DNA from 2 places in the Paenalcaligenes sp. DL 463 genome. Region 2 is predicted to be linked to the other one. Evidence: predicted binding sites of a transcription regulator. Region 2 holds the regulator's gene; the other holds the start of a gene.

Region 1 (11,206 bases), 390 kb from region 2:
GGCGCGTCAGCTTTGCGGCGGTTGATGAGGCCTTGCTTGAGCTTTCTCCCAACCCAAGTTGGGATACGTTGACGACTATGATGGCTCCTCACCGATATGGTGTCGATACGGCGACGGCGCAGTCGGAAGTGATTGGTCGACGACATTATGGTCGTAAGGCTGTTGCAGCAGGCGGGGGCGGGGGGAGCGCACCGACTCGAGAGCTCTTTGATACCTTGTTGCTTTGGGAACCTGATGTAGCATTGGATGAGCAGGGCGAAGCTCAGCTTAGTGTGCCGTTAAATGACAGCTTATCGAGTTTTCGTTTGGTGGCCATGGCAGAGCATGGCACACAGCGATTCGCTAAAGGTGAGACAACGATTCGTACAACACAAGACCTTCAGCTTGTTTCAGGGCTTCCCTTAGTGGTACGTGAAGGTGATCAATACGAGCCGACGTTCACTGTCCGTAATAGCAGTGATCGCGATATGACAGTCAGTATCGAGGCGCAGGTTTTTCGCGATGACACACTTATCGAGAATTTAGCGCCAGTAACAACTCAAATTTTGGCTGCTAAAGCGCAGCAGGTTCGTTGGCCGATGCGTGTTCCGCAGAATCAGCATGGTGAACCGGAGTCGACGTTATCGTGGTCTGTGTCTGTTAAAGAGCGGGATCCAGTCGCTACGGAAGAAGGCATGGCTGTTGACACCTTAACCGTATCGCAAAATGTGTTAACGGCGAACCCTATTCAAGCTCAGCAAGCTACTTTGATTCGCGTTGGCGAGCGGGACAGTTACGGGGTGGAGATAGCGCCGCCGGCCAATGCGTTAAAAGACGATACAGGCGCTGTGTTAGGGCATCTTGCTATTCAGTTGCGTTCCAGTCTGGCCGGAAGCATGCCTGAGGTAAGGCGGTGGCTAAGTCGTCGTACCTACACCAGTTACGAGCAACGAATCTCAAAGGCTGCTGGATTACGAGATTTATCACGTTGGAATCACGTATTGGCAAGTATCGATGCTTATTTGGATCGAAATGGCCTGATTCGCTATTTCCCTAGTACATCGGTTTCAGGTAGTGATGTGTTAACGGCGTATGTGTTGAGCGTGGCCGACGAACTTGCGCAACAGGACGCTCGTTTTACGCTTCCTGAGACGGCAAAGGAGCGTATGTTAAGCGGATTACAGCAGGTGGCTTTAGGCAAAATTAAGCCAGAGGTGTGGGACGCTAATCATCGAGGAGTGCCGCGACAGTTGATGGTGCTTGAGGCCTTAGCTCGGTACAACATGGCACAGGCAACCATGTTGGATAACATGAGTATGACGCCCGAGCGTTGGTCCGTCGAGATGTTGGTCGATTGGTTACGCATTACAGATCAAATCACGTTGTCAGAGTCGATGGCTGAACAGCGACAGCACGTTGTTGGCTTGTTGCGATCGGCGCTGACTGAGCGTGGAACGGTGTTGGTGGTCTCAGATACTGAGGTGGCAGCACCTTGGCTAATGCGTAGTGATGTCACCGCACAGGCCCGTTTACTGCTCTGGGCGCGAACGCAGGCAGACTGGGGTAACGATGTTGCTCGCTTAATGCAGGGATTGGTAGCAAAGCAGAAAAATGGACGTTGGCGCACCACCACGGAGAACGTATGGGCAACAATTGCTCTTCAAGGCCGCACCTCCACCGTGTTGACGCAGAGTTCGATCAGTGTCGAGGGCGAAGACGTTGAGCTGATAGATTGGACGGCACAATCAACCACGGAAGGGGTGAAGGCGGTGGATCTTGAAGTGCCATGGACGACATCTACAAGAAGGCTTAGCGTTGATAATCTTGAGGGTGGCGAGTTATGGGTGTTGTTACGGTCATTAGCGTCGGTTCCAGTGACGAAAGCCGTAGAATCAGGCTATGCGTTGCAGCGCGAGCTAAGTCCGGTGAGCCAAAGCTCTCCCGAACGGTGGGCTGTGGGGGACACCTATAAGGTGCGTTTGACCCTACAGGTGCAATCGCCCATGACATGGACAGTGATCAATGACCCTATTCCGGCCGGGGCCACTATTCTCGGTTCGGGCCTTGGACGAGACTCTGTCATTGCGCAGGGGGGGCATGAGCGTCGTTACTCTGCTGGGTCTGTACCCAGTTATGTCGAACGCTCTGCTGAGGCCTATAGAGCGTACTTTGCTTATTTGCCAGTAGGCACTCATTATCTGGAGTACACCGTGCGGTTAAACACCTCAGGTGTTTTTAATTTACCCGCCACGCGAGCAGAGGCGCTTTACGAGCCTGATGCCTTTGCTTTGGTCCCAAATACGCCTTTTACGATCGAGCCGTAGCCAATGGTTAAGCATTGGTTGTTAGGACTGTTGACAGGGGGGCTAGTGCTTAACGCCGCTGTAGGCAAAGGTATGGTGCCTTATGAAGCGTTAAGCTTACAAAACCCCTCTTCTTTCTTTCAACTGCTCGATCGAGAGCAGCGTCTGATTCACGAGTTGCGTACCGATTTTAATAAGCGACGTGGTAACTGGTTAACGTTAGACCACGTGTCGCCGGCTTTGCAGCGAGCCATTTTAGCGTCCGAAGACCAGCGTTTTATGCAGCACAGGGGCGTAGATTGGTTGTCAGTCGCTGGCGCAGCATGGTCTCATGTTGCAACCCCAAGGGGGCGTGGTGCTTCCACGCTGAGTATGCAGTTAGCGGATTTATTGGGACAAAGCACAGGGCGTGGACCGCAAGGCAGAACCCTAAGTGGAAAGTTAAATCAGGCTTATGCCGCTTATGAAGTCGAAGGGCGGTATGACAAGTCAGAAATATTTGAAGCGTATTTAAATTTAGCCCCTTTCCGTGGCGAAATCGTCGGAGTGGATGCGTTAGCTAGGGTGTTGTTTCAAAAACATGCATCGGGCCTGAATATGGCCGAGGCAGCGCTAGCCGCCGCCATGTTACGCGCACCGAATGCGAACAAGATTGTGCTAACACAAAGGGCCTGTGCGGTACTTGTTCAATTAGGTCGACCTGAGCTATGCCGTTCATTAGACGGTATTGCAGCGGCCGTTATTCATCGAGCTCATGCCCCGATGTGGGATGCGGTGCAACTCGCCCCTCATTTTACTCAACGTTTTTTCCGTTCGGATGTGCGTGCGGGTTTGCCGACCACGGTGCCGAGTACATTAGACCGTGATCTGCAAGAAACGGTTCAGCGCATTGTGTATGCGAACTTGCATGAGCTGCAAGAAAGTCGAGTAAACGATGCGGCAGTGGTTGTACTCGACAATGACAGTGGTGAAATACTGGCCTATGCTGGCGCTAGTTCGTTTTCTGAAGCGCCTGAAGTGGATCATGTGGCGGCTCGACGACAAGCGGGCTCAACGCTGAAACCCTTTCTTTACGCCCTTGCTATTGCAGACCGCCGGCTCACGGCCGCGTCACTGCTCGAAGACTCTGCTCTTAGCCTGAATACGCTGAATGGTTTGTATGTGCCGCAAAATTATAATTTGCAGTTCACGGGTTGGGTCTCGGCACGAAAAGCGCTGGCGTCTTCGCTAAACATTCCCGCGGTTCGGGTACTAACACTGATGCCCATTCCGGATTTTTGGCAGTTGTTACGTTACTTAGGGCTGCCTTTGCAGCAAGACGCAGATTTTTATGGGTACAGCTTAGCGTTGGGCAGTGCTGATGTAGATCTTCTGTCGCTCACGAATGCGTATAGAACGCTTGCTAATTTGGGCTGTCATAGTGCTCCTGTTTGGAGAAGAACCACAGTTGTTCACAAATCTTTAGCTTCTTCCGATGAGCTAAGTGATTCGAATTGTAACGTTGGTGGGATGGCCGAACAGCGGAATGACGTTGACCCAGTGCAGCCCTCGTTAAAACGGGCTTTGCTCGATCCTGCTGCGGCATGGATTGTTTCTGATATGTTGTCAGATCGCCAAGCGCGTGCTTATACCTTTGGGTTGGATAGCGCCTTAAGCACACCGTTTTGGACGGCCGTGAAAACAGGTACCAGCAAAGACATGCGAGACAACTGGGCAATAGGGTACAGCAGTCATTATACGGTGGGTGTTTGGGTGGGAAACAGTGATGGTGAGCCCATGATGAATGTCTCAGGAGTGAGCGGGGCTGCCCCTGTTTGGCATGAAGTCATGCGCTACTTGCACAGCGAGCACACGTCAACACCGCCATTGCCTCCTCATAATGTGGTCAGCACTGCACTGCGATTTGAAGGGGTCGCTGAGCCGGACCGAAATGAGTATTTTTTGGCAGGAACAGAGTTCGACCTTGTAAAGCGAGCAGCTGTTGATTTACAGCTCGGACAAGAGCTCATACAGATGGCACAGATTGTGTCTCCCGTAGCGGGTACGGTTTATGCTTTTGATCCTGACATTCCTGCTGAGCATCAAAAAATTAGATTGGCGGCGAGCAGGGACACCGACTTGATTTGGAAATTTAACGGTACGACGGTTGCAAATGGTAGCGTTGCTTGGTGGCCGCTCACGCCAGGTCGCTTTATTATCGACTTATTCGATAAGCATGAGCGACATTTAGATCGTCGCGAAATTATGGTGCGGGGAGCCAAACTCTTGCATTAGGTTTAATAAACGTTCTACTGCGGAACATATTGTATTAAGCTGTTAAACTTTTTACCCCGTACAGCGCTTACAGTAACTTTGAAAATAAGAGGAAGTATTATGCACAGTAAACGATGGATCAGCCGTATTTTTGCTTCGATGGGTTTGGTTGCGCTGGCCGCGTGTCAGACTGTGCCCCAACAGACGGACACGGCAGCTCAAGCGCCAGCGACAGGCCAGCCTCAAAGCGCAGTAACGCCAGAGGCATCCGCGCAGCAAACAGCGCCAGAACAGCAGATATCCCCCGTATTGGTATTCTTAGCCGACACACAATCGCAGCCAAACTGGGTAGAGGTTGATATTGAACCCAATGGCAAACTGTATGTACAGCCCGAGGCGTTTATTGGTGTAGAGGACTTAATGAGTGTCGAGGCAGGGCGTAGTGAAGCAGGTGATGGATTGCTGGCTTTAGATTTGAACCCACAGGCAGCCGCACTACTAACGAAAGTAACCTCAGAGAATATTAATAAGCGTTTAGCGCTAGTTGTGGATGGAACTATGCTGGCCGTACCGGGTTTTTCTGAACCGATTTCGGGTGGACGTTTGGTGTTCATGGTTGGGTCAGAACAAAATGCGTTAACCGCCGCCCGTATTATTGCAGGCGAAGGTGCTACACCTGATCGTGGACCAAATGCTCAGCCTGCTACCAACACTGCACCAAGCATTCCTGCACAATAGAGAGCGGCGTTGACACACTCTACGGGTATTGCGGCTTATGGCACCTTAATAAGCCGAAGCCTGCATATCGGTTTCTACAGTGTGGTCGTGCTGAATGCCGGCGGACTATTTTTGGTTCTATTAGCAGCCTTTGATACTGTTCCGTCGGTTTTTAGCCCGATGTGGTTACGCATGCCATTACTTATTTATGTAGTGGGTGTGCTATTTGCTTTTATGGGTTTGTTTTGGACCCATTTGCTTAGTGTTAGCCTATTGGCTCAAAGTGTGGCTGGACGTCTAGGCCGAGGCCATTGGCTGCCTATGCTGTGCGCCACCTTGTCTTACGGTTTAAGTCTTCTTGCTTTTGTAGCCGGCTGCTGGCTCAGTGTCGCCTTAGCGGGCGTAGCAAGCTCACACGCTACTACGTCTTACGAACTTCCAAAAAATCATCCTCCTGTTGTTCCAAGATACGAATAAATGTCGTGTTTTCGCGAATTTCTACTCGTTTTGGACGACTCCTTCATCGAATTGACAACGGCGCTCGCTTTTATCAAGCAACCTAAATAAAATATACGCAATGCGTATATTTTTGTTTATGTTCTTTATAAAGGAACTGCCATGGCCGTCTCCCAACAGGTGTTTTTACGCGACGCAATGCGTCGCTTGAATCTGACTCGTGATATTTTCGCAGCGCGTATCGGTGTGAAGCGTAGAGCATTGGATACTTGGCTGCTACCCGAAGGGTCGCAAGAGTTTCGTAGTATGCCCGAGGTAGTACAGCGATTCGTCACCGAAATCGTAGAAAATGAATTGCTATTGGCTAAATATGCGCAGAGCGCACAGTCAGGCCCTTTACGCGAACGTATTGCCACTGGGGGGAAGCATCAGTTACTGTCAGTAGAGCAATTTACACGAGAATCGGTAGAAGAGCTTTTTAGTGTGGCTGATATCATGCAACCCATAGCACGCCGACAAAAGGTTTCTAGGGTTCTTGAGGGTGCAGTACTTGGTAATCTATTTTTCGAGGCCAGCACACGGACTCGTGTCAGTTTTGGTGCGGCATTTTGCCGTTTGGGTGGTTCGGTTTGTGACACCACTGGCTTTACGTTTTCATCCATGGCGAAAGGCGAGTCCATTTATGACACCAGTCGAGTAATGAGCGGCTATGTTGATGCCATGGTGATCCGTCATCCTGAGCAGGGTTCAGTCGCTGAATTTGCTAGGGCGACCAATATCCCCGTTGTGAATGGGGGGGATGGAGCAGGTGAGCACCCGAGCCAAGCATTATTAGACCTCTACACGATCTTGACCGAATTCTCTCGGTTAGGGAAATTGTTGGATGGAGCTCATATTGCTGTTACTGGCGACTTAAAGTATGGGCGCACTGTGCATTCGTTGGTGAAGTTATTGGCCCTTTACAGAGGGTTAACGTTCACGTTGGTCTCTCCGCCCGGCTTAGAAATGCCTGACGATGTCATTGAGCAAGTGGCCAAACAAGGTAATCACGTTATCGAGCAACATCACTCTTTGGAAGAGGGGATAAAAGGGGCGGATGTTATTTATGCCACGCGTGTGCAGAAAGAGCGCTTTTCTGATGAGCAGCTAGAGGGCTACACCTCTGACTTCCAAGTGAACAAAGATGTGGTCGATCGTTGTTGTGGTCCTGACGTTATTGTGCTGCACCCACTGCCACGAGATAGCCGAGAAGGGGCACATGATTTACACGTGGATTTGAATCACGACCCGCGTTTGGGAATTTTCCGGCAGGCGGATAATGGTATCCCTGTACGAATGGCCATTTTTGCGGTGTTGTTAGGGGTAGAGAATTTGGTGCAACACTCAATGCGCGATGTGACGTGGAGTCCACCTTCACACATTGGACCTGAGGATGCCGTGTTCCACGGAATGTACTAATTTTTCAGCTGCTACATAAACTAACGCCATGCTAAGCATGGCGTTAGTTGTGTTAAGACGGCGTTATCCTTGTGTTAAACGACGGTTTTTTCACCGCCTAAGGCTTCAATCAGATCATTGAGCATCGGGGCTAATTCGGCGGTCATCAATGTCATATCAGAGTCAAACAGTTCCGACTCATCACCTGATAGAGACTCGTTTTGCTCTTTCAGTACATCCAACGGGGCCAGTCGTTTAACTTCTAGCCCATCCGTTAGTACAAATGAAATTTTGTCATTCCATGTGAGCGCAAGGCGGGTGCATTGCTTGCCGGATTCGATGTGTTTACGTACCTCTTCGATATCGATGCTGTGACGAACGTAGCGCACGACAGCCCGACTCTCGCTGGTTGAGCGTAGTTCGGTGTCTTGGTCAATGCTGAAGTTGCTAGGGGCTTGATCTTCTGCCAACCACGACGTCATGGCAGAGGCGGGCGACAGTTCGGTGTACAACGGCAAAACGGGGAAGGGGTCTAAGCTTTTAGCCAGTAAGCCCATGACCTCGTCACCGGTGGCAGCCGCTGCTGCATCAACAATTAACCAGTGGTTTTTGGTGTCAATCCAGATTTTGGTGTCGCGATGAATACTAAAGGCTCGTGGCATGAGCTCGGTAATGACTTGCTCTTTGATTTCACGAACCTGCTTACGCCCCGGCTTGTACCCTTGCTCATCTTCGATGTCTCGCGCTTTAACGCGGGTGACTTGGTTGATGACCGTAGCGGGAAGCAGCTTCTTTTCAGACCGTACGCTGATTAATAACTGACCATTAAGGTTGTGAACTAAAGGGCCGCCTTCGCGAGGGGCGATCCACCCCACACTAACGGGGTCTTGACTGGTTCCTGGTTGGAAACTGTGGGTTTCTAAAGCGCTTTCTAGCTCATCAGGCGTGTAAGACCAAGCTTGGGAAAGACGGAAAATACGTAAATTTTTAAACCACATGAACAATACTTTAGGATGCAGCCAAAGCCGTTGGTAGCGATACCGCTTTGACAAATGAGTGAGAGAATGGAGGTTGATTGTACGCCCAAATTTATCTCTGTCGAGCGCTTAGCGTTGGTCTAAGCTTAGCAACCTTGACCTTCGTTGACAAAGAATTGAGCCGTGTTTAACCAGCGTTGATCCGGCGCATAGTACGGGAAGTAGGCGTTTTGATCCAGAGTGACTTCTACGTTAGCGCCCCCTTTTTTCTGTCGCGTATGGCCTAATTATGTTTAGGTGTGCAGACACAAAAATTAACGAAAGTTGTAATCGTTGCTTGATAGCCTATGGCAAGTCAGATTATTTTACTTTACTGGTTATCTGTGTATTTATACAGTATAATTTAAGATTCGCTATTTAAGGTCAAAATTGTATGATGTGGCCTGCACGACTTTTTCCGTATATTTATATTCAAGGAATCCTTCATGGACGATAAACGAAGCAAAGCTGTTTCAGCCGAGCGTAGCAAAGCCCTCGCAGCTGCTTTGTCTCAAATCGAGAAGCAATTTGGTAAGGGCTCGGTCATGCGCTATGGCGACAACCAAGTCGAGCACGATATCCAAGTTTGCTCAACGGGCTCACTGGGGTTAGATATTGCCTTGGGGGTTGGGGGCTTACCGCGTGGCCGAGTGGTTGAAATCTATGGCCCTGAGTCTTCCGGTAAAACAACGCTTACGCTACAAGTTATTGCTGAAATGCAAAAAATTGGTGGCACCTGCGCTTTCGTTGATGCCGAGCACGCGCTTGATGTTCAATATGCTCAAAAAGTGGGTGTGAATATTAGTGATTTGCTTATTTCACAGCCTGATACGGGTGAGCAAGCCTTAGAAATCACCGAGGCTCTCGTACGCTCTGGCTCTGTAGACCTTATTGTGGTCGACTCTGTAGCCGCCTTAACGCCTAAAGCGGAAATCGAAGGTGATATGGGCGATTCCCTACCCGGACTACAGGCACGACTGATGAGTCAAGCCTTACGTAAATTGACCGCCACCATCAAACGCGCTAATTGCATGGTTATTTTTATTAACCAAATACGCATGAAAATTGGGGTCATGTTTGGTAACCCTGAAACGACCACAGGCGGTAACGCACTGAAATTTTACTCTTCAGTCCGCCTTGATATCCGTCGCATCGGTTCAATTAAACGTGGCGACGAGGTTGTCGGTAATGAAACCCGTGTAAAGGTTGTTAAAAACAAGGTGGCGCCTCCCTTTAAGCAGGCAGAGTTCGACATCATGTATGGCGCGGGTATTTCTCGTGAAGGCGAAATTGTTGATCTAGCGGTGCAGGCAGGTATTGTTGATCGTGCAGGGGCTTGGTATAGCTACGAAAGCACTCGAATTGGTCAAGGTAAAGACAACGCCCGCGAGTTTCTGCGAGAGAATCCCGTTATGGCGCGCGAGATCGAGAATCGTGTGCGTGAAAAGTTTGGTGTTGTGCAAATGGCAGCGGCAGAGCCTAAAGCGGCTGAGTCCAAGCCAGAAAGTGTAGATAGCCCTGAAATTAAAGACTAGTTTTTATGGTCTACGATAACGAGCCTTTCGAGTCCGATCCTGACGAGTTTGCTGAACGTTTAGCGACGTCTCACAAGCCTGCAGGGCCTTCTTTGAAGGCTCGTGCTATCGATTTCCTTTCTCGTCGTGAGCATTCCCGCGTAGAGTTACAACGCAAGCTAATGCGGTATAGCGATGATTCATCCGAGATCGAGTCACTGCTTGATCAATTAGAACGTGAGAAATGGCTATCAGACGAACGTTTTGCTCAAAGCTTGCTTAACCGCCGGGCCCATAAACTGGGTTCTCGGCGTATAGCGCAAGAGCTACGTCAGAATGGGATTGATGCCGATAGCGTTACAGAGCTGCTTGAGTCCTTAAGTGGCTCTGAATACGAGCGCGCTTATGAGGTATGGGAGCGAAAGTTCGGTGCTGCGCCGCTTGACCAAAAAGAATACGCGCGCCAATGCCGTTTTATTCTAAGTCGTGGTTTCAGTAGCGATATTTTTAATAAGATCATCAGCGCTGCTAAAAAAGACGCAGCCCAATCTGATCGGTAATTATAAAAGCGAACTTCATTAAACGCTTGAATGTCACTCAGGGTTTCAAAGCAAGTACGTTTTGCTTGCTCTAAAAATGCTTTGACATAGCCCGAGTCATGATCTTCGGTACGCACGGCTGCGTATAAATCTAGCCAAATGCCGTTCTCAGCCAATTTGACCGTGCGTCGCCATCCATATTTTTAGCGTCAGACTTTCCACCTGATAAGTCTGCCACGCTATACCTTAGTATTACTACAGCTTATCAGCACTGAATGCCTACAAAAATGAGTTCTTGTCTAGTTATACTCATGATACGAGGTGCGTTATACTCTTTGAATCATTCTGTACTTTGCCGCTTTAAACCCTTAATACATGCCGCTTCCTCCTCCTTCCGCCTCACGCGAAGCTCTACATACTCGAACCATTCGCGCGCAAGCTTTCACGCGCGCTGACGGGCAATGGGATATCGAGGCTCAGCTTACTGATATCAAGGCTTATGATTTTCCTGCCGCATTTGGTGGAACGCATGAGGCCGGCAAGCCAGTACATCATCTATTATTGCGAATCACGATAGACAAAACGTTCACGATCACTGAGGCTGTGGCGGCTTACGATGCTGCGCCTTACGGGGCGGCATGCACCGCGATTACGCCAACGTATCAACAGCTTATCGGCTTAAATTTAGTGAAAGGGTTTCGTCGTGCTGTGCGTGAGCGATTTGGCAGAACGGCTGGATGCACCCACATGACAGAGTTGACTGATGTCCTGCCTACTGTTGCGATTCAGTCCATGGCAAATCGTGTGCATAGCCCTAATCCTCCCACCGGAAACGAGGCGACACGTCCGTTTCATGTTGATGGCTGCCATGCTATGCATAGTTCGGGCGAGGTGGTCAAAGCGAAATATCCCCGATGGTACATTGAGCCTGAAACCGTTGAGGTAGAAGCGTAGATTGGTTCCTAATATTTTGTCGGCACGCCGACTCTAGT
Region 2 (11,206 bases):
CTAAGTGGCGACTGATATGTTGTGCCGCTTGCTGGGTTAACGAAATAGCCATAATTACCTCTAAATAAATGCAAAGCGTAAACGTCTTACGCCTATATAGTAACGAATTTGCGGTGACCTCGCCTAGCAGACCGTGGTCGCCGACTTCACCGGGGCAGCACTGAGGTTTCGAAGTGCTTGCACAGCTAAAATAGCGCTGTGCAATTTCACGCTGGGTAACTCAAGCGCCTGAACAATCTCAGTACTGCTTAAATCAATCAGTGAGTCCAAAGCCTTACCCTCGGCCCAACGGCAAATGAACTCGCCTACCGCAATGGTCGCAGGACAACCGTAGGCCTTAAAACGGGCCAACTGTACGTGCTGATCAGTATCCAATAGCAGGTGTAGGGATAAAACGGCCCCCTGCTCTAAACTTCCTACACACGTTGTGCGTACATCAGTGCCAAGGTGAGTTAATTCACCCGCATGAGCCGGCTGTTTAAAATAGTCCGTTATCTTTTGTTTATCTCGCATCACTTCCCCTTTAAGCGCTCAGGCTCGTAGGCGAAACCACGGCTGATTCATCCGTATCCCAAAGGGGCGAGAGTTCACGTAGGCGAGTCACACTGTGTTGAATCTGCTCGATAGCCGCCTCAACCTCTGCTTCGGTCGTCATCCTACCCAGTGTGATACGCAGCGAGCTATGCGCCTGCTGATCGGTACGGCCTAAGGCCTTCAGGACATAAGAAGGCTCTAAGCTCGCGGACGTACACGCCGAGCCACTGGACAAGGCCAAACCCGAAAGATCCATTAACAAGGCCTCCCCTTCTACGCCATCAAAACTAACATTGACGTTATTCGGAATGCGTTGCGTTAGCGAACCATTCACATAAATGCCGGGCAATTCACGAAGCCCTGCAATAAGTCGCTGTTGTAAGCGAGCCATGCGTTCAGATTCAGCCGCTAGCTCGGCATGAGCCAGCTCAAAGGCTTTACCCATCCCCACCAACTGATGGGTCGCTAAGGTACCCGAACGAAAACCTCGCTCGTGCCCACCACCATGAATTTGAGCCTCAACACGCACCCTAGGCTTACGACGTATATAAAGAGCACCCACGCCCTTAGGACCGTAAGCCTTATGAGCCGACATCGACAACAAATCCACCCCTAGAGCCTCAACATCGACGGCACACTTCCCAATGGCTTGAGCAGCATCCACATGCAATAAAATATCATGAGCCCTGCACTCCGCTGAAATAGCAGGTATATCTTGAATCACACCGATCTCGTTATTCACTAACATGACCGAAACTAAAATGGTGTCTGGGCGAATCGCCTCTTTCAGTTGCTGCAGATCAAGTAAACCATCGTCTTGAACGGGCAAATAGCTCAGCTCAAAACCTTGATGCTCTAACGCTTTACACGTATCCAGCACCGCTTTGTGCTCAGTTTGCAACGTAATAATGTGCTTACCCTTAGCCTGATAGGCGTGTGCCACACCTTTTATCGCTAAGTTGTTGGATTCTGTTGCGCCGGAGGTCCAGATTACCTCACGGGCCGTCGCCCCAATGGCCTTCGCCACTTGCGAACGTGCTTTCTCAACCGCTTCTTCAGCGTCCCAACCGTAGGCGTGACTGCTGGAAGCAGGATTCCCAAATGACGCTTTCAACCACACTAGCATCTCGTCTAGTACACGAGGATCAACAGGAGTAGTAGCAGAATAATCTAAATAAACAGGGTACGCTGACGCCATAGTACACACCAATGATTAAAATGTTGTGGCCGTATCATTTTTCTTCTCGGGATACAGTTTTACCGTTTTCCCCGCCTTCTGAGCTGCTTGCTCAAGCTGTCGCAAGCGTTGCTGGTCAACCAGATCTTGCAAAGACACCGAATCCAGATAATCAACCATCTTACGGCTTAATGTGGCCCACAACTCGTGCGTCATGCATTGCCCACGATTCCCATCGGCATCAACTTTACAATTTCCTCGGCCACCACAGCTTGTTGCATCTACGGGTTCATCTACCGCAAAAATAATATCGGCAACCGTAATATGACGTGCGAGACGCGCAAGCGAATACCCACCGCCAGGGCCACGTGTGCTTTCCACAAGCTCATGACGTCTAAGTTTACCGAATAACTGCTCTAAATAAGACAGTGAAATACCTTGACGCTCGCTGATCTTCGCTAAGGTCACCGGACCACTTTGCTGCCTCAAGGCTAAATCGATCATCGCCGTGACTGCAAAACGACCCTTAGTCGTTAAACGCATACTGGGACTCCTTGCTTATTCCTACAGGGTGGATAAAGCGCGTTAAGAGGAACGCCAATATCCGACTAATTTAGTCCAGTATAACAAATACCCGTTATTTTCTTAAGGGTATGACAAGCAAAGTGTTCAAGATTGGGGTTCTAACCACAGTAGAAACCGACGAACGCGGCCTAGGCAGCTAGATGCGAAGAAAGGCGCCGTTTACTTAGCTCTAGGACGCCTTTACAAGCATCTTCCAGCAACACCAAGACCTTAGTGAAGGCTTGGGGCCCACCATCATGGGGGTTGGGCACACAAGCCTCTACATGGTCTGTAGCAAACCGCATTAACAACATCAGTTTATGCTGATGGATGGCCGGACAACGCTGCTGCAACCACAGCATGTTCTCCCAATCCATACAAAGTATGAGATCGAACTCAAGAAAATCGGCCGCTTGAATCTGGCGATTGATCGCATTGGAAAGGTCGTACCCGCGTTTAGTAGCGGCATTCAACACTCGGTGATCAGGCCCCTGCCCGATGTAGGTCTCGGTGATGACGGCGGAATCAACAACAATTTGGCCCGACAGCTGCGTTTCTTTGATAAAACGCTTTAACACTGCTTCTGCACTCAACGAGCGGCAAATGTTTCCCGTACAGACGAAAAGTATCTTACTCATAATAAATTGAAGTGTGCGGGAAAACACTGAACATGGCAACCTGCATAAACGTAGCTTCTACGCTAAAGCCCGCATGACAGGATGATGACGTTAAATGAAAAAATAACGCCATGTCGGGTTTTCACTACAAAACATCCTGCCTACACTCGTTCTGGTTAATTTAAAAGCGCTTGCTCTTTTAACTGGCGTAGTGCGTCCCGAGTTTGTGCCGCCTCTTCAAACTCCAGATTTTGCGCATGGTCCATCATTTGTTTTTCTAAGCGCTTAATCTCTCGCGCAAGCCGTTTCGAATCACTTAATAACTCGCTTGGAAATTCGTGCTCTGCTTCAGCTTTATTGGCTGCAGCAGCACTAACGCCATCAATTAAATCACGGACAGCTTTGATCACACCACGAGCGGTAATACCATGCTCGACGTTAAACGCCAACTGCTTTTCACGACGCCGCGCCGTTTCCTCCATGGCTTTTCGCATGGAATCAGTAATACGATCCGCATACAAAATGGCATGCCCATTCAAATTTCGAGCTGAACGGCCAATCGTTTGTATAAGACTACGCTCTGATCGTAGAAAGCCTTCTTTATCCGCATCCAAAATGGCAACAAGTGACACCTCAGGGATATCAAGCCCTTCTCGCAGCAAGTTGATCCCCACTAAGACATCAAAAGCGCCTAAACGCAGGTCGCGAATAATTTCAACCCGCTCGACCGTATCAATATCAGAGTGTAAGTAGCGCACCTTAATACCGTGCTCGGCTAAATAATCGGTCAAATCTTCGGACATGCGCTTCGTTAGCGTTGTAACCAATACACGCTCTTGTGCCGCCACGCGTAATTTTATTTCACCCAACAAATCATCGACCTGCGTGGTGGCCGGCCGGATCTCGACTTCAGGATCCACTAAGCCGGTAGGCCTGACCACCTGCTCAACCACCGCATCGGTATGCTCTTGCTCGTAGTTCGAAGGCGTCGCCGACACAAACACCGTCTGTGGCATCCGAGTTTCAAACTCTTCTAACTTTAGTGGCCGGTTATCGACAGCAGACGGCAATCTAAAGCCAAACTGCACCAAGGTCTCTTTACGGGATCGGTCACCACGATACATGCCACTCAGTTGCCCGATCGTGACATGGCTTTCATCAATGAACATCAACGCGTCTTTAGGCAGGTAATCAATCAAGGTCGGCGGGGGTTCGCCCGGCGCAGCACCGGATAAATGACGCGAGTAATTTTCAATACCTTTACAGAACCCCAACTCGTTCATCATTTCCAAGTCAAAACGCGTTCGCTGCTCTAAACGTTGGGCTTCGACCAATTGACCAGACTGCGTTAAATAATCCAGACGCTCGCGTAGCTCTAACTTAATCGATTCAATAGCGCGTAGCACCGTTTCTCGAGGCGTCACAAAGTGCGAGCCAGGGAAAACGGTGTAACGCCGAAGGTCTTGTTGGGTGACCCCTGTTAACGGATCAAAAAGCGCCAAGGACTCGATCTCGTCGTCAAACATCGTGATACGCAAGGCTAGCTCGGCGTTTTCTGCGGGAAACACATCAATGACTTCGCCTCTGGCTCGAAAAATGCCACGCGCAAAATCCACGTCGTTACGCTCATACTGCATCGCCACTAACCGAGCCAATAACTCTTGCCGAGGAATGGTGTCCCCAGTGCGTAAGGTCAGGACCATGGCATGATAATCACTCGGATTTCCGATACCGTAGATACATGACACCGAACCCACGATGATTGTGTCGCGCCGCTCTAGCAAGCTTTTAGTGGCAGACAAGCGCATCTGTTCAATGTGCTCGTTAATGGAGGAGTCTTTCTCGATGAACAAGTCACGCGAAGGGACATAGGCCTCAGGTTGGTAGTAATCGTAGTAAGAAACAAAATACTCGACCGCATTTCGAGGAAAAAACTCTCGCATCTCAGAATACAGTTGCGCCGCCAAGGTTTTATTCGGTGCTAGCACAATGGCAGGACGCCCTGTACGCGCAATCACATTGGCCATCGTGTAGGTCTTACCCGAGCCGGTGACGCCCAATAAGGTTTGAAACATTAAGCCATCGCCTAAACCTTCTACTAGCTCTGATATCGCCGTCGGTTGGTCGCCGGCAGGCGGGTACGGCTGATACAGCGAAAACGGACTATCGGGGTACTCGATAAAGCTAGGTTTAAAATCTTGCATACTGGACACGCCTACATGGAAGCCCTTATTATCACATTAATATTTTGTGTTTTTGTATCAATTAACTCAACGCTTTCAACGTAACTATGACTTCACTTTTCGTCTCTGTAGAACAAGCTCCTCGCGACCCCATTCTAGGTCTAAATGAACAGTACAACGCAGACACGAGACCGTCGAAAGTGAATCTAGGGGTCGGTGTTTATTACGATGACGAAGGCAAGTTACCCTTACTCAAAGCAGTACATCAAGCCGAAGATGCATTAGCAGCAGCCTCGTTAGCCCGTGCGTACCTACCCATAGAAGGGATCACCGACTATAACAAAGGCGCTCAACGTTTATTACTGGGCAACGACTCACCTATTATCGCAGAAGGACGCGCGGTCACCGTACAAACACTTGGCGGAACCGGGGCGTTAAAAATCGGAGCCGACTTTCTAAAACAATTATTGCCTCAGTCTAAAGTCGCTATCAGCAGCCCCAGCTGGGAGAATCACCGCGCCTTATTTGAACGCGCTGGCTTCGAGGTGGTTAACTACAACTACTACGACCCAGCCTCTCATAGCTTAGACTTCGAGGGCATGCTCGCCTCGTTGCGCGCCCTGCCGGCCCAAACTATCGTCATCTTACACGCGTGCTGCCATAACCCAACTGGCGTTGATCCCACTGCTGCACAATGGGAAGAAATTGCTGACGTCATCCAAGAGTGCAAGCTGGTTCCCTTTTTGGATATTGCTTACCAAGGCTTCGGCGAAAACTTAGAAGGCGATGCCGCGGTAGTGCGCATGTTAGCTAGCCGAGGCATCAACCTTTTCATCAGCTCGTCCTTTTCTAAATCCTTCTCTCTCTACGGAGAACGTGTGGGCGCACTGACTCTCGTCACGGCAAGCCCTGACGAATCAACCCGAGTGCTCAGCCAAGTTAAGCGCGTGATTCGCACAAACTACTCTAACCCTCCGACGCATGGCGGTAAGGTGATTGCCACCGTATTAAACGAGCCCGAACTCTTTAAGGCATGGGAATCAGAGCTTTCAGAAATGCGTCTTCGCATACGCGACATGCGGTCACAATTTGTGCAAAAACTGAAAGACCTTGGTGTCACCCAAAATTTTGACTTTGTCTTACAACAGCGCGGTATGTTCTCTTACTCTGGGCTTACTGCAGCACAGGTAGACCGTCTACGCGACGAACATGGCATCTATGCGGTAAGCACAGGTCGTATCTGTGTATCCGCCCTGAACAGCCATAATATTGATGACGTGGTAAAGGCCATCGCCGCCGTGCTGTAAAAAACGTCCATTCGGTACTCATAACGAGCCTGATGCTTTCCCAAGCCTCAGGCTTTTTTTACTGAAGACACCCAAAAAACGGTAAAAACTTGATCTTTATCGTGATATGCCGCAGAATCAAAGCTGTATAAATAAACAGCGCAACATCATGGCAGTCAAACTCACTCTTCGGCAGCAACAAGTCTTAGATATTATCCGCAACGAAATCCATCGTACCGGATTCCCGCCAACGCGCGCAGAAATTGCTAAAACCTTAGGCTTCAAATCTGCCAATGCCGCAGAAGACCACCTGAAAGCGTTAGCGCGCAAGGGTGCTATCGAGCTTACCGCTGGCGCCTCTCGTGGTATCCGATTACTTGATAACGATAACCATGGTCTTAACGAGACCTCTCCACTAGGCTCCATACTCAGCGCACTGCAACTTCCGATTATTGGTCACGTCGCGGCGGGTAGCCCTATCTTAGCGGCCGAGCACATCGAACGCGAAATCGGAGTAGAAACCAGTCTTTTTAGTCAAACGCCTGATTACCTTCTTAGGGTTCGAGGCCTTAGTATGCGTGATATTGGTATTCTCGAGGGCGATTTACTGGCCGTTAAGAAAACATCTGACGCACGTAATGGGCAAGTCGTCGTAGCACGTATTGGTGATGACGTGACCGTCAAACGCCTGCAATTAAAAAATAATACGGTTACCTTGCTACCTGAAAATCCAGATTTTCAACCCATTACCATTGACCCCAGCGACGAGTTCTCACTAGAAGGCATCGCCGTGGGCCTAATTCGTACAGCCCCACTACAGTAGACAGAACGAAGCGCCTACACGCTAAGGTAGCCGATAAAAAACAGCCCCATCAAAAAAAATGATGGGGCTGTTTTTCGTGCATGTTCAACAAAGCATGGATTAATGCTTCGTTAAACCACCCGAGCTACTGTCGGTAGCCTTCGAAGCTGCCAATGCCTCTGCCGCTAAGCGCTCTACCTCTTCATCACTTAAAGGGGTCGGCATCTTTTCCAAGGCCACTTCCAAAACACGATCAATCCAACGCACCGGAATAATTTCCAATTCATTCTTCACGTTATCTGGAATCTCCACCAGATCTTTCACGTTCGTTTCGGGAATTAATACGGTTTTAATGCCACCACGTAATGCTGCTAATAGCTTTTCTTTCAAGCCACCAATCTCAAGGACTTCACCACGTAGGGTAATTTCACCCGTCATGGCAACATCCGATCGGATAGGAATACCGCTAAGTGACGACACGATAGCCGTGGTAATCGCAATACCTGCAGACGGACCATCTTTAGGCGTGGCACCGTCTGGGAAGTGTACGTGAATATCCCGTTTCTCAAAGACAGTGTTCGGAATACCCCATTGTTGGGCTCGGGATCTGACCACGGTACGAGCCGCTTCCACGGACTCTTTCATGACGTCACCAATCGAACCTGTGCGCTGTATAACACCTTTACCCGGCATATCAGCCACTTCAATGGTAAGTAAATCGCCACCCACTTCGGTCCACGCTAAACCCGTTACCTGTCCCACTTTGTTCTCTTTCTCGGCCATGCCGTATGTGAAGCGGCGCACACCAAGAAAATCAGCCAAGTTATCGGCGGAAACAATCACAGGTTCTACCTTAGTTTGAACCTTAGCCCGAGGGTTAGGATTCAACTCTAAGAATTTGCGTACTACCTTACGGCACACTTTACCCAACTCGCGCTCAAGCGAACGAACACCAGCCTCTCGAGTGTAATAACGCACGATGTCACGCACGGCGTCTTCATGGATCTCCAGTTCGCCCTCTTTAACACCATTATTCTTGATTAACTTAGGAATAAGGTGATCAAAAGCGATACGCACTTTTTCGTCTTCGGTGTAACCCGACAAGCGAATCACTTCCATACGGTCCAACAGGGCCGGCGGAATATTCAGCGTATTACTGGTCGCAACGAACATGACATCAGACAGATCAAAATCAACTTCCAGATAGTGATCTTGGAACGTGTGGTTCTGCTCAGGATCAAGCACTTCTAGCAATGCTGATGATGGGTCTCCACGGAAATCCGAGCCCATCTTATCAATTTCGTCTAACAAGAATAAGGGGTTACGAACACCGACCTTCGACATGTTTTGCAGAATCTTACCGGGCATTGAACCGATATAAGTTCGGCGATGACCGCGAATTTCGGCCTCGTCACGTACACCACCCAGTGCCATGCGCACATATTTCCGATTCGTTGCGCGAGCAATAGACTGCCCCAATGAGGTTTTACCCACACCTGGTGGGCCCACCAGGCAAAGAATAGGTGTCTTAAGTTTGCTTACGCGCTGCTGCACCGCAAGGTATTCAACAATGCGATCTTTTACTTTTTCCAAACCAAAATGATCATCGTCAAGCACAGTTTGGGCATTACCCAGCGAGTGATTGATACGGCTTTTCTTGCGCCAAGGCATGCTTAACAGCGTGTCTATGTAATTACGCACCACCGTTGCCTCGGCAGACATAGGCGACATCATTTTTAGCTTTTTAAGCTCAGCCTCGGCTTTTTTCTGCGCGTCTTTAGGCAGCTTCGCTTCTTCAATGCGCTTTTCAAGCTCTTCAATGTCAGCGCCCTCTTCGCCTTCGCCTAACTCTTTCTGAATGGCCTTCACTTGCTCATTCAAATAGTAATCGCGCTGACTTTTCTCCATTTGCTTTTTGACACGGCCACGGATGCGCTTCTCGACCTGTAAAATGTCGATTTCAGACTCTAGCTGAGCCAGCAACGCCTCTAAACGCTCGCCAATATCTGTGGACTCAAGCATGGCTTGCTTTTGCTCGAGTTTAAGCGTGAGATGTGCCGAAACGGTATCAGCCAAGCGTCCAGGCTCGTCAATGCCGGAAAGGGAGGTCAGAATTTCCTGAGGCAGCTTTTTATTCAACTTCACATACTGCTCGAATTGGGCAAGCACAGCGCGACGCAAAGCTTCGTGCTCGGCACTGGAAGCGTCAACATTATCGGCTGCCACAGCGGTAGCCATAAAATGGGTTTCAACGTCGTTGATCGATTGAATACGTGCTCGCTGCACGCCTTCTACTAATACTTTTACGGTGCCATCAGGCAGCTTTAGCATTTGCAGTATCGTAGCGGCACACCCGATGTCATACATATCATCGGGAGTGGGCTCGTCTTTGCTCGCCGTTTTTTGCGCAACAAGTAAGATGCTGTTGCCATTTTCCATGGCCAGCTCTAGCGCTTTAATTGAGCGTGGGCGACCGACAAATAGCGGAATCACCATGTGCGGAAACACCACCACATCGCGCAACGGCAGTAGCGGCAGGTCCATGGGTTCCGTCGATAGAATCTGGCTCGCAGACATAGTAATTTCCTTTAATTAAGCCTGACATCTAAAGGGGAAGCGTTAGGCTTCCCCTCGTCGATGACCTTCACCTCTACACATTGTGACGTTATTTGATATTTCAAGAGCCGGCACAATAAGAGATTTAGGACTCAGCGTGGAAAAGAGCGAGCTATATTAAGCAACCGCATTCTTAAGTGGAGGTCGATCTGAATCGTTATCTGTATTTTCTTGATCTTTTTCGCTACGTAACACAAGTTCAGGCTTTGCTGCCCCAGTGATCGCGTCAGCGGTAAGTACCACTTTTGCCACATCTGCACGTGACGGCAGTTCATACATCGTATCAAGCAAGGCTTGTTCTACAATCGAGCGCAATCCACGTGCTCCGGTACGACGTTGAATCGCGGCTTTAGCCACGGCATGTAAGGCCTCGTCTTGCACATCAAGCTCGACATCTTCCATGGCAAACAATTGCTGAAATTGCTTGATAAGCGCGTTACGAGGCTCGGTAAGAATCTTGACTAAGGAGTCTTCGTGTAGCTCTTCTAGCGTGGCCACTACTGGCAAACGCCCGACCAGCTCTGGAATTAAGCCAAACTTAATAAGGTCTTGAGGCTCGACTTCTGCAAAAAGCTCACCCACGCCACGCTCGGAACTGGCTTTTACCGACGCAGAGAAACCAATGCCGGATTTTTCAGTTCTATCACGAATGACTTTCTCAAGTCCGTCAAACGCGCCGCCCACGACAAACAGAATGTTGGTGGTGTCGACTTGAACGAAATCTTGATTAGGGTGCTTACGTCCACCTTGGGGCGGTACAGAAGCGACGGTGCCTTCAATCAGCTTAAGCAAGGCCTGCTGCACGCCTTCACCGGACACATCACGTGTAATGGAAGGATTATCAGTTTTACGTGAGATCTTATCGATTTCGTCGATATAGATAATCGCTGTTTGTGCTTTTTCTACGTCGTAATCGCAAGCTTGCAATAGCTTCTGGACAATGTTCTCAACATCTTCCCCCACATAACCGGCTTCCGTTAATGTGGTGGCATCGGCCATCACAAACGGCACATTAAGCATGCGAGCTAAGGTTTGGGCTAATAAGGTTTTACCTGAGCCTGTAGGTCCGATTAGGAGAATATTACTTTTGGCGAGCTCGACCCCATCACTCGTAACGTCTGAATAACGAATACGCTTGTAATGGTTATATACCGCAACCGCCAAATTCCGCTTAGGAGCATTCTGACCAATCACATATTGATCAAGAAACTCTTTAATTTCCTGAGGTTTAGGTAGTTCAGTTTTTACGGCTGCTTTGGCGCTTTCTTGCGACTCTTCATGAATGATGTCGTTGCACAGGCCAATGCATTCATCGCAAATAAACACCGACCCCGGGCCAGCGATCAGTTTGCCGACTTCATGCTGACTTTTGTTACAAAATGAACAATGCAGAGCTTTGTCGTCGGCCGAGTTTTTATCGGACATAT

The links. The regulator LexA, encoded in region 2, represses DNA repair genes until DNA is damaged. The targets are predictions, from matches to a motif close to ACTGTATNNNNATACAGT.
Region 1: the regulator LexA is predicted to act here: its motif matches at 8,503-8,520, upstream of recA (recombinase RecA).

Annotation. Positions count from the first base shown of each region.
Region 1 covers NZ_JBYBKX010000001.1:1,484,206-1,495,411, forward strand. Annotated here, with positions in the region: gene AC2UZI_RS06915 (alpha-2-macroglobulin family protein) at 1-2,303, shown strand, start outside; gene pbpC (penicillin-binding protein 1C) at 2,307-4,556, shown strand; gene AC2UZI_RS06925 (SecDF P1 head subdomain-containing protein) at 4,656-5,273, shown strand; gene AC2UZI_RS06930 (hypothetical protein) at 5,283-5,729, shown strand; gene AC2UZI_RS06935 (aspartate carbamoyltransferase) at 5,871-7,166, shown strand; gene AC2UZI_RS06940 (recombination-associated protein RdgC) at 7,241-8,143, opposite strand; gene recA (recombinase RecA) at 8,608-9,696, shown strand; gene recX (recombination regulator RecX) at 9,702-10,235, shown strand; gene AC2UZI_RS06955 (DUF2889 domain-containing protein) at 10,590-11,168, shown strand.
Region 2 covers NZ_JBYBKX010000001.1:1,875,290-1,886,495, forward strand. Annotated here, with positions in the region: gene iscA (iron-sulfur cluster assembly protein IscA) at 1-52, opposite strand, end outside; gene AC2UZI_RS08990 (iron-sulfur cluster assembly scaffold protein) at 124-513, opposite strand; gene AC2UZI_RS08995 (IscS subfamily cysteine desulfurase) at 524-1,732, opposite strand; gene iscR (Fe-S cluster assembly transcriptional regulator IscR) at 1,748-2,254, opposite strand; gene AC2UZI_RS09005 (low molecular weight protein-tyrosine-phosphatase) at 2,425-2,916, opposite strand; gene uvrB (excinuclease ABC subunit UvrB) at 3,069-5,096, opposite strand; gene AC2UZI_RS09015 (amino acid aminotransferase) at 5,183-6,382, shown strand; gene lexA (transcriptional repressor LexA) at 6,531-7,184, shown strand; gene lon (endopeptidase La) at 7,284-9,740, opposite strand; gene clpX (ATP-dependent Clp protease ATP-binding subunit ClpX) at 9,897-11,204, opposite strand.